Regions from separate parts of the Listeria immobilis genome, predicted to be linked through region 2. Evidence: riboswitches for the same ligand, from Rfam matches in the RefSeq annotation. Region 2 holds a riboswitch; the other holds the start of a gene.
What was found. A riboswitch is a leader RNA that binds a small molecule or an ion and turns the genes downstream of it on or off. The one in region 2 is predicted to bind S-adenosylmethionine.

Region 1: linked by a shared signal. The riboswitch ahead of HCJ45_RS13275 (methionine ABC transporter ATP-binding protein) and the one ahead of HCJ45_RS12645 (MetQ/NlpA family ABC transporter substrate-binding protein) in region 2 are both predicted to bind S-adenosylmethionine.

The regions. Positions count from the first base shown of each region.
Region 1 is NZ_JAASUA010000013.1:16,579-21,753, reverse strand. Features, by position in the region: gene HCJ45_RS13285 (MetQ/NlpA family ABC transporter substrate-binding protein) at 1-566, opposite strand, end outside; gene HCJ45_RS13280 (methionine ABC transporter permease) at 630-1,304, opposite strand; gene HCJ45_RS13275 (methionine ABC transporter ATP-binding protein) at 1,301-2,323, opposite strand; SAM riboswitch class I at 2,413-2,531, opposite strand; gene HCJ45_RS13270 (hypothetical protein) at 2,639-2,827, opposite strand; gene HCJ45_RS13265 (sensor histidine kinase) at 2,906-4,048, opposite strand; gene cesR (response regulator CesR) at 4,038-4,733, opposite strand; gene HCJ45_RS13255 (cation diffusion facilitator family transporter) at 4,810-5,175, opposite strand, start outside.
Region 2 is NZ_JAASUA010000011.1:71,938-77,112, reverse strand. Features, by position in the region: gene yycF (response regulator YycF) at 1-318, opposite strand, end outside; gene HCJ45_RS12650 (pyridoxal phosphate-dependent aminotransferase) at 533-1,714, opposite strand; SAM riboswitch class I at 1,867-1,986, shown strand; gene HCJ45_RS12645 (MetQ/NlpA family ABC transporter substrate-binding protein) at 2,095-2,916, shown strand; gene HCJ45_RS12640 (methionine ABC transporter ATP-binding protein) at 2,931-3,947, shown strand; gene HCJ45_RS12635 (methionine ABC transporter permease) at 3,944-4,606, shown strand; gene HCJ45_RS12630 (carbon-nitrogen family hydrolase) at 4,703-5,175, shown strand, end outside.

The sequences.
Region 1 (5,175 bases), on a different contig from region 2:
GGATCAAAATCATATTTGAATTTTAAATTTTTAGGGTTATCTTTAATATCATCAAAAGTTGCATCTTGCGCTTTAACACCATCTTTTAAAGTTAATAGCCCATTATCTACAAAAATACCAATAACACGTGGCCAATCTGATTTTGAATTAGAAAGTAATACTTGTGCGCCGTCTTTTAAATCTTTAATATCTTTTACTTTTTTGGAGTAGATTCCCATTGGTTCGATATGGATTGCACCAACATCAGCAAATTTATATCCTTTTTCCTTTTCTTCTAGTTCAAGGTAAGGTTTATGTTGGAAATAGTTGGCATCCAAGTCGCCTTCTTCAAGTGCTTTATTCGGCATAACATAATCTGTATACTTTACAATCTTCAAATTAATTCCTTTTTCTTTCAAAATTGGTTTTGCTTGCTCCAAAATTTGAGCATGAGGCGTGTTTGAAGCACCTACTACCAATTCCTTATCGTCTGTTTTACTGGATGATGCTTTATCAGATGAGCTACCACAAGCTGTAAGTACTAAAATTAAACTTAATGTAAAAATAAATCCAAGAACCTTTTTCATGAAAATCTCTCCTTTTTTGCGGGGATTCCGCGTTTTTTATATAAATTGCTTCATATACTTAGGTTAGCGTTTGTCGGTTCGTTTGGTTAAAAAGTCGCCGATAAACTGAAAAATAAAGACTATAATCAAAATAATAATGGTTGCTAAAACTGTTACATCTGGTTGCCCGCGTTGGAATCCTTCCAGATATGCGGTATTTCCAAGTCCACCGGCACCAATGACACCTGCCATCGCTGTGAAACCTACTAAAGAAATGGCTGTAACTGTAATACCAGAAATTATCGCTGGTAAAGCTTCCGGGATAAGCACTTTTCCAATTATGGTGAACATATTAGCACCCATTGATTTTGCCGCTTCAATAACTCCTTTGTCTACTTCACGAAAAGCAATTTCCACCATCCGACCATAAAAAGGAGCAGCCGAGATAATTAACGCTGGTAAAGCGGCTTTCGGTCCAATAACTGTACCAACTAGCGATTTTGTCATTGGGAGAAGCAGGACAATTAAAATAATAAACGGAATGGAACGGAAAACGTTGACTAGTATTGCTGTAATCCAGTAAAGAATACGGGCACCAGTATGTTTTTTATTATTTGTTAAAAATAGTAACAATCCTAACACAATTCCTAATAAAAATACTGCAAATAGTGAAGTAAGTGTCATATATAATGTTTCTTGTGTTGCTACCCACATCATTTGAAAATCAACATTTGGGAATAATTCTTGTAATTTCGTCATCGCTCTAACACTTCCGTTTCTACATTAAGTTGACGTAGCTGTGTTAGACTCGCATTAATCGCTTCTTTCGCACCTAGTATCTGTACATAAAGCGTTCCATAAGCGCCGTTTTGTGTTTGTGTTAAATTACCATGGAGGACATTTAGCATAACATCATTATCTTTCGCAACTTGAGAAATCACAGGTTGGGTTGCATTTTCGCTCATAAATAACAGTTTAACTATTTCACCTTCTGCATAGTTTTCAAGTAGCAGATGAATTAATTCTTCCGTTTCATCTGAATCAGTTACTTGACGAACAAAGCGTTGGGTTACTTTTTCTTTTGGATGACGGAAAACATCTAATACTTCTCCAAGTTCAACAACTTTTCCGTTTTCCATCACGGCTACACGATTACATATTTTTCGAATAACATGCATTTCGTGGGTGATAACAATGATTGTAAGGTTGAGGCGTTTGTTAATATCTAATAAAAGTTCTAAAACTTCATCTGTTGTTTGTGGATCTAGTGCGGAGGTTGCTTCATCACATAATAGCACTTTGGGATTATTAGCAAGCGCTCTAGCAATTCCTACCCGTTGCTTTTGCCCACCACTTAGTTCAGCTGGATAAGCATTTTCTTTTCCTTCTAGTCCAACTAACCGAATTAATTCATTAACGCGAAATCGTCTTTTTTCACCGCGTACGCCAGCAATTTCTAACGGAAAGGCAATGTTTTCAGCAACAGTACGTGACCATAATAAATTAAAATGTTGAAAAATCATTCCAATTTGTTGCCGAGCTTTTCGAAGTTTTCCACCACGGATCTGACTAATTAGTAAGTTATCCACCTCTACTGAACCTTCAGTTGGTAGCTCTAATCCGTTGAACATTCTTATCAACGTACTTTTTCCAGCGCCTGAATAGCCTACTACACCAAATATTTCTCCTTGTTCAATTTCTAAATCGACATTATCGACTGCTCGGACTTTATTATTTCTTGATGTATATTCTTTTACAACGTGCTGTAATGTTATCATCTCTATCACCTTTTCTACATTTCTGGTATACAAAAAGCCTTTCTGCTGATGAGCAGAAAGGCAGCATTTTTTCAAATGGACTAACTTCCTTCTCATCTTTCAGAACAATTAACTGTTCTGCATGATTTAGCACCTTAAACACAAAATGAACTATTGTTTAGGTTGCTGGGTTTCACAGGGCATTTCCCTCCACCACTCTGGATAAGATTTCTACATATAATTATATCACTTCATTTATGACTATCGTGACATTTCTTGTTTTTTCATATTACCTTTTCCACTCTACTTTGTCAATAAATTTTTACTAATAGCTTATTAATTGTAATTTAATTCACTAATTATAACGGTATTTCTTTGATCATCTATACTAGTTAATTGTGAGGCAATTTTTACTTGTGCTCTATTTTGAGAATTAATTTTACCCTTATTTATTTGGGCTAAATAAACAAAAATCACAACGACTGTAATACAAGCAACAACAATTAAGACAAAATGCTTTTTCATTTGTTCACCCTCCGTAATTTATATTCTACTGAATGAATATAAACCATGAGGAAAGAAAAATTTAAGAATTATTAAAGATTAACTGAGTGGTAATTTAACGATAAAACTAGTTTTCCGATGTTTGCTCTCAGCAGTAACAAGTCCACCATGTTTTTCAACAATTGATTTGGCGATAGCAAGCCCCAAGCCAGTTCCAGTCGTTGTTCTATTTTTATCAGCTTTATAAAATCGCTCAAATAAATATGGTAAATCGATTTCTGAAATTTCTTGTCCGTAATTCGTTACTTTTACAACAGCCATATTTCCTTCTTGTTTTGCGCTTACGTCGATTTGCTTATTTCCTTCTCCGTACCGAAGCGCATTCGAAAACAGATTTTCAAATAAACGCATGATTTGATTGCCATCACCGCTAATAATTAACTTTTTGGCATCAAAATGCTCTACGATTTTCATATTTCGTTCCGTTGCTTGTCCATCATATTCGGCAACTAGCTGACTTAATAATTCAATAACGTCTAATTCATCTTTTTTTAATTGATACTCAACGCTATCAAGTCTTGTATAAGAAAACAAGTCATCAATCAGCTTATGCAGATGTCGTGCCTTACCGTAAACCAGCTCCGTGTAATAACGCAATTCCACTTCATCACGATAACGATCTTCATGAATATAACTTAAGTACCCCAAAATTGAAGTCAGTGGTGTCCTAAGATCATGCGAAACATTCGTAATTAAATCATTTCTAGCTTGTTGCGCCTGCTCTTCTTGTTTCATTAATTTATTTTGTCGTTCTCGCATGTTTTCGATATTTCGCTCTAATTCTTGAATTTCAGGAACAAAACTCTCTGTATCCACTGGTTTTCCATCGTTTAGCGCAAAATTTATTGTTCGCAATTGCTTTTTCAAAAGTTTTTGCCGCATGTAGCGATAGAAAAAGGAGAAAAATAAGCAAGTAATCAAGAAAATAATAAAATAATTGATTAATAATACCCAAATGGAATCCATCACACGAACATATTTATTAGGACCAAATAAACTGACAATCGCTCGAGTAACTTCTTTTAAAAATAAAGAATCATCTCTAATGGAGATAGCCCATAAATATATAGTTCGTACCGTAACCATGCCTAAAACCCATGAAATAACAGCGAAAAAAGTTGCTTGCCAAATATTCATCACATGGCTAATTTTAGTAAACAACATTTCAAGTTTATATTTCAACTTTGTATCCTACTCCCCATATAGTCTTAATCACATTTTCCCCGCCCATAGCATCTCGTAATTTATCACGCAAATTGCTAATATGGACCATAACCGTTTTACTTGCTCCAAGCGCTTTTTCTTGCCAAATTTTTTCGAAAATATATTCGGAACTAAATACTCGCCCTGGTTCACTTGCAAGCAAAAATAAAATATCAAATTCCGAAGTTGTTAAATGTAGTTCTTTTCCACTAACTGTCACCACATGAAGCGCACGATCAACAATGATTGGTCCAATGATAACTTTATCCTGACTAATCGGCTCTACTTGACTCATTTGTTGCATTCGCCTCAAAATTGCTTTGACACGGACAGAAAGCTCTAATGGATTAAACGGCTTCACCATGTAATCATCTGCACCAGTTAAAAGCCCCATTATCTTATCATTATCTTCCGCCTTCGCACTAAGCATCAAAATGGGCGTCAAAATACCTTCACTTCGCATTAAACGGCATACTTCTAAGCCATCCATTTCCGGCATCATAATATCTAATATAACTAAAGTAGGTTGCTTATCTTGCACAAGACGCCAAACCTCTGCTCCATCATATGCTTGGTAAATCGTATATCCTTCATTTTGCAAATATAATTTCACTAAATCCACAATTTCTTTATCATCATCCGCAATTAAAATAGAAGTTGTCATACTTAATTTTCCTTTCCATTCTTTGTTTCCCCCTATTGTAGCACTTTTGAAACAAATCGAATAGAAAGAGCTTATTTTAATTTTCTGTAAGGACTCGCTCTTCTTCTGGCTCTAAGTGAATGAGAACTTCCGCTTTCGCATAAAAATCCATTATTTCTGCTTCAATCTCGTCACATAGCGAATGAGCGCTTTCGATTGTCATGGAAGAAGACACCACTAAATGAAAATCAATGTACTCTTCCGCTCCAGCACGTCTTGAGCGAAAATCATGAAACTCAATAAATTTATTTTTATGTGTCAAAATAATTTGCTTAATTGCCGCTTCTTCTTCCGTTGATAAACGTTTATCCATTAGCGGTGGGAAAGATTCTTTCAGTAATTTAAAAGCTTCAAACATAATATAAAAAGCGGTTAAAATAGCAATAACAGAATCAATCCACAG
Region 2 (5,175 bases):
ACTAAAAGGTTTGGTTACATAATCGTCTGCTCCAAGTTCTAGCCCAATAACTTTATCAATTTCGGAATCTTTTGCTGTGACCATTATAATTGGCATATCATATTTTTTACGAACTTCACGACATACCTCAATACCATCACGACCTGGAAGCATAATATCTAGTAGAATCAAATCTGGTTGAACTTCCTCAACTAGTTCTAATGCTTCATCGCCATCATAGGCGCAATATACATCAAATCCTTCTTTATTTAGATTAAATTTAACTATATCAGCAATCGGTTTTTCATCATCTACTACAAGAATTTTCTTTTCTGCCATTAGTTTACAGTCCTCTCATTCATGGATTTTGCCGGTTTATACCGGGACAGATAGTTTAGTTTTATACTTTTTTGTTGTTAAATACAGCCCATTTGGTTCATCTTTATAAACTAGTAACATTAAAAACAGACTTACCTAACTAATTATAACACATACCTCTAATTATCTGAATTATTACAGGCTTTTTTATCTTAAAGTAAGTCACGACAGCGTTTTAACTTTGCGGAATTTTGTCAAAAAGATGTAATTTTGAAATTCGGGTGATTGCTTCTTCTAAACGAGCTTCCTCTATTAAAAGTCCAACACGAACATATCCTTCGCCAAACTCCCCAAAACCACTTCCATCCGCTACAGCAACATTCGCTTCTTCTAATAAATAGTCTGCAAATTGGCTACTAGTAAACTCTTCGGGAACTGGCATCCAAGCAAAGAAGGAACCTGCTGGAGCAACTGCATTCCAACCAATTTTTTCGCATGCAGCAATAAAGGCATTGCGTCTTTTTTCATAGCGCGCATTTAATTCGCGGACACACAATTGATCACCTGTTAAAGCTTCTATAGCCGCATCTTGAATTCCTGGAAATAAACTTACATACATATGATCTTGAATAAGGTTGATTGCTTCAATAACTTCTTTGTTTCCAACCGCAAAACCAACTCGCCAGCCTGCCATATTATATGTTTTCGAAAGTGTGTATAATTCAATTCCGACTCCCTTTGCGCCAGGAGTTTGCAAGAAACTAATCGGTTTTTGACCATCAAAGCCAATTGCACCATAAGCAAAATCATGCGCAACTATAATATTATTTTCTTTAGCGAAAGCAACTGTTTCCTCAAAAAAATCAGTTGTAGCAATCGCGCCAGTTGGGTTATTGGGATAATTTAAGTACATTAATTCCGCTTTTTTCGCAATTTCAGCAGGAATTTTAGTGAAATCAGGTAGAAAATGATTTTCTGCGATTAAAGGCATCCTTTCAAATTGAACTTCTCCTAAAACCACTCCTGACAAATAATCGGGATAACCAGGGTCTGGTAATAGCATCACATCACCCGGATCCATAATACACATTGGCAATTCAACTAATCCTGTTTTTGTTCCAAATAAAATTGCTACTTCGGTCATCGGATCAATAGTTACATTATATTCGCGTGCATAAAAATCTGCGGCCGCTTTTTTCAATTCGAACTTTCCACGAAATAAAGAATACTTATGATTATTAGGCTTTTCAGAAGCATCTTTAAGTGCCGCAACAATATGATCGGGTGTTGGCTGATCTGGATTACCTTGGCCTAAGTTAATAACATCATGACCAGCTGCCACTTTCTTTCCAACTTTTTCTACTAGGCTAGAAAAAAACTGTTCTGGTAAATTTTGTAAACGTTTGGAAATTTTCATTTTACACCCGTCCTTTATAAGTTTCATTGATTAAAATAGTAAAGTTTTCTGAGGTATTTGTCCAGTCTGTTTTTTTAAACACCTAAAAAACGATTGACAAATTGAAGGAAAATGCGTATATTTTTAAATAACAGGTTTTTCTAAAATATTTTCTCTTATCGAGAGCGGCAGAGGGACTGGCCCTATGAAGCCCGGCAACCCAACTTTATTAAAGCGTAAAGTGAAGGTGCTAATTCCAGCAAAATGGTAGATTTCATTTTGGTAGATAAGAGGAGCTGGATATGTTCGACTTTCCACTTCTCTATTCTAAATAGAGAAGTTTTTTATTGCTTTCATGAATAAATCTGGATAAATAATCAACATACTAGGGAGGAAAAAAGATGAAAAAATTAACAAAAGGGTTAGGAATTTTACTTGCGTCAAGCCTTATTTTAGGATTAGCTGCGTGTGGTGGCGGTAGTGATGATAAAGCTTTAAGCACGAAAGAAATAACTATTGGTACAACAGCTGGTCCACACCAACAAATTGCTGAAGAAGTTCAAAAATTAGCGAAAAAAGATGGTCTTGAAATCAAAATCAAAACATTTGATGATTATAATACACCAAATACAGCTCTAAACGATGGTGACTTGGATACAAACAACTATCAAACCATTCCATTTTTAGAGCAACAAAAGAAAGACAAAGGTTACAAACTAGACGTAGCTTTTAAAACAGTTGCCTTTCCAATGGGCGTCTACTCAAACGACATTAAAGATATAAAGAATTTGAAAAAAGGGGACAAAATTGCTGTTCCAAATGATCCAAGTAACGAATATCGTGGTTTAAAATTATTTGAAGATGCAGGTATTATTAAATTGAAAGATGGCGTGGAAGAAAAAGCAACGAAAAAAGATATTGCTGAAAATCCATTAGATTTAGAAATCGTGGAACTTGAGGCTTCACAAATCCCTGCACAATTAGATGAAGTAGCAGCCGCAGCTATTAATACAAACTTTGCAATGGGCGCTGGGCTTTCTATTAATGAAGATGCTATTTACAATGAACCAACAGAAAACAATCCGTATCCAAACGTTTTTGTTGTTCGCACTGAAAACAAAGAAGATGAAGTAGTAAAAACACTCGAAAAATATTACCATTCTGATGATGTCAGAGAATTTATTGAAAAAGAATTTAATGGGTCTGTTGTACCTGCATTTTAGGGAGTTGTTTTATTTTGATTGAATTACATCAAGTATCAAAAACATTTAACGTTAATGGGAAAACAGTAGAAGCCGTTAAAAATGTATCTATTCAAGTCGAAAAAGGAGAAATTTTTGGCGTTGTTGGTTATAGTGGTGCTGGAAAAAGTACGCTCGTTCGTTGTATTAACTTACTTGAACGTCCAGATGAAGGACACGTTTTGATTGACGGTAAGAATTTATCTACCCTTTCAAGTAAAGATTTACGGATAGCGCGTCGTAAAATTGGGATGATTTTCCAAGGTTATAACTTACTTAAGACTGCCACCGTTTATGAAAACATTGCGAAACCACTCCAACTTGAAGGAGTACCAAAAGAAGAAATTAAGTCACGTGTAGACAAATATTTATCGATTGTTGGCTTAGAAGATAAACGAAATAATTTTCCAAGCCAGCTCTCTGGCGGTCAAAAACAACGTGTGGCGATTGCAAGAGCACTTGCACATGAGCCAGAAATTTTACTAAGTGACGAGGCAACAAGCGCTCTTGATCCAGAAACAACGGAAGCAATTTTACAACTATTACTTAAAATTAACGCTGAACTAGGCATCACGATTTTCTTAATTACTCATGAACTTGATGTCATTCAACGCATTTGTGATCGTGTTGCTGTTATGGAAAACGGTCATTTAGTGGAACAAGGAACTGTCCTAGATATTTTCACTAAAGCAAAGCATGCAACAACCAAACGTTTTGTTGGCTCTGAGGCAAGTTTTGATATTCCTCAAGATTTACTAGAAAAATATATTGCTACCGGAAAACTTGTATCCCTCCACTTTATTGGGGCTGAAGCGGATGAACCTGCACTTGCACTTGTTTCGCGTAAATTTGATGTTCTTCCTAGTATTTTAGCTGGCGGAATTGATCATTTGAAAAACGGCACACTCGGAAAACTGCTCGTTCATTTAAAAGGGGACGAAATAGAATATAATAAAGCAATTGCTTATTTAAAGGAATCTGGCGTTGTTGTTGAGGAGGTCGAGTTGCTATGAGTTCATTTATTGAAGAATGGGGCCCGATTCTTTGGCAAGGTTTTCTAGAAACGTTAATAATGACAGGCATTACGCTTGTTATTGCCTTAGCTATTGGTCTTCCGCTTGGTGTATTTTTGATTTTAACACGTAAAGGCGGTCAAACTGAAAATCTTGTTGTTTATAGTATTTTAAACTGGATTATTAATATTTTACGCTCTTTACCGTTTATTATTTTATTATTCTTGATGATTCCCGTAACGCGTGCAGTTGTTGGGACGACGATTGGTATTCAAGGGGTTATTTTGCCGCTTGTTGTCTTCACAGCTCCTTATATTGCACGTTTAATGGAGTCCGCACTGCTTGAAGTAGATAAAGGGGTTATCGAAGCTTATCAAGCAATGGGCATTTCTACACCAAAAATCATTTGGAGCGTTATTATTCGTGAGGCTCGCTCGGGTATTGTACTTGGGCTAACTATCGCTACAATTGGACTTATCGGTGCTACAGCGATGGCAGGACTTGTTGGTGCTGGTGGTCTTGGAACAATTGCTTATCAATATGGTTTCCAACGCTATGAAGCTGCTGTTATGTTCACAACGATTATTATTTTAATCATTATGGTTCAATCACTACAATCGTTTGGTAATTTCTTAGCTAGACGTTTAAAAAAGGATTAAATCCATACCTAGAGCTTGGTGAAGGTGGTCGAAAATAGACCAATCACCAAGCTTATGTTATTTTTAAAAGAAAAGGGAAAAAAGGGAGCGAAGAACATGTGGAAGTTGGCATTATGTCAAACGGATGTAACGTTTAAGTATCCAGATGCAAACTATGCACGGATAGAAAAAGCGATTGTGGAAGCTGCAAAAAAGGGAGCTGATATCGCTGTTTTACCAGAGATGTGGAACACAGGGTATGCTTTAAATGAATTAGGGGGCATTGCTGATTTAAACGGAGATCGTACGAAAGAATTTTTGTCTAATCTATCCGAAAAACATCAAATCGCCATTATCGGCGGCTCCGTTGCCATCTCAGAAGGAAGTAAATTTTCCAATACTATGTATGCGTTTGATAAATACGGTGACCTGCTTTCTTCCTATAAGAAAGTTCATTTATTTCAACTTATGAACGAACATTTATATTTAGAGGCTGGGAATGACACAAACTTATTTAGATTAAATGGGGTATCTTGCGCTGGTTTTATATGTTACGATATTCGTTTTCCAGAATGGATTCGCAAACATAC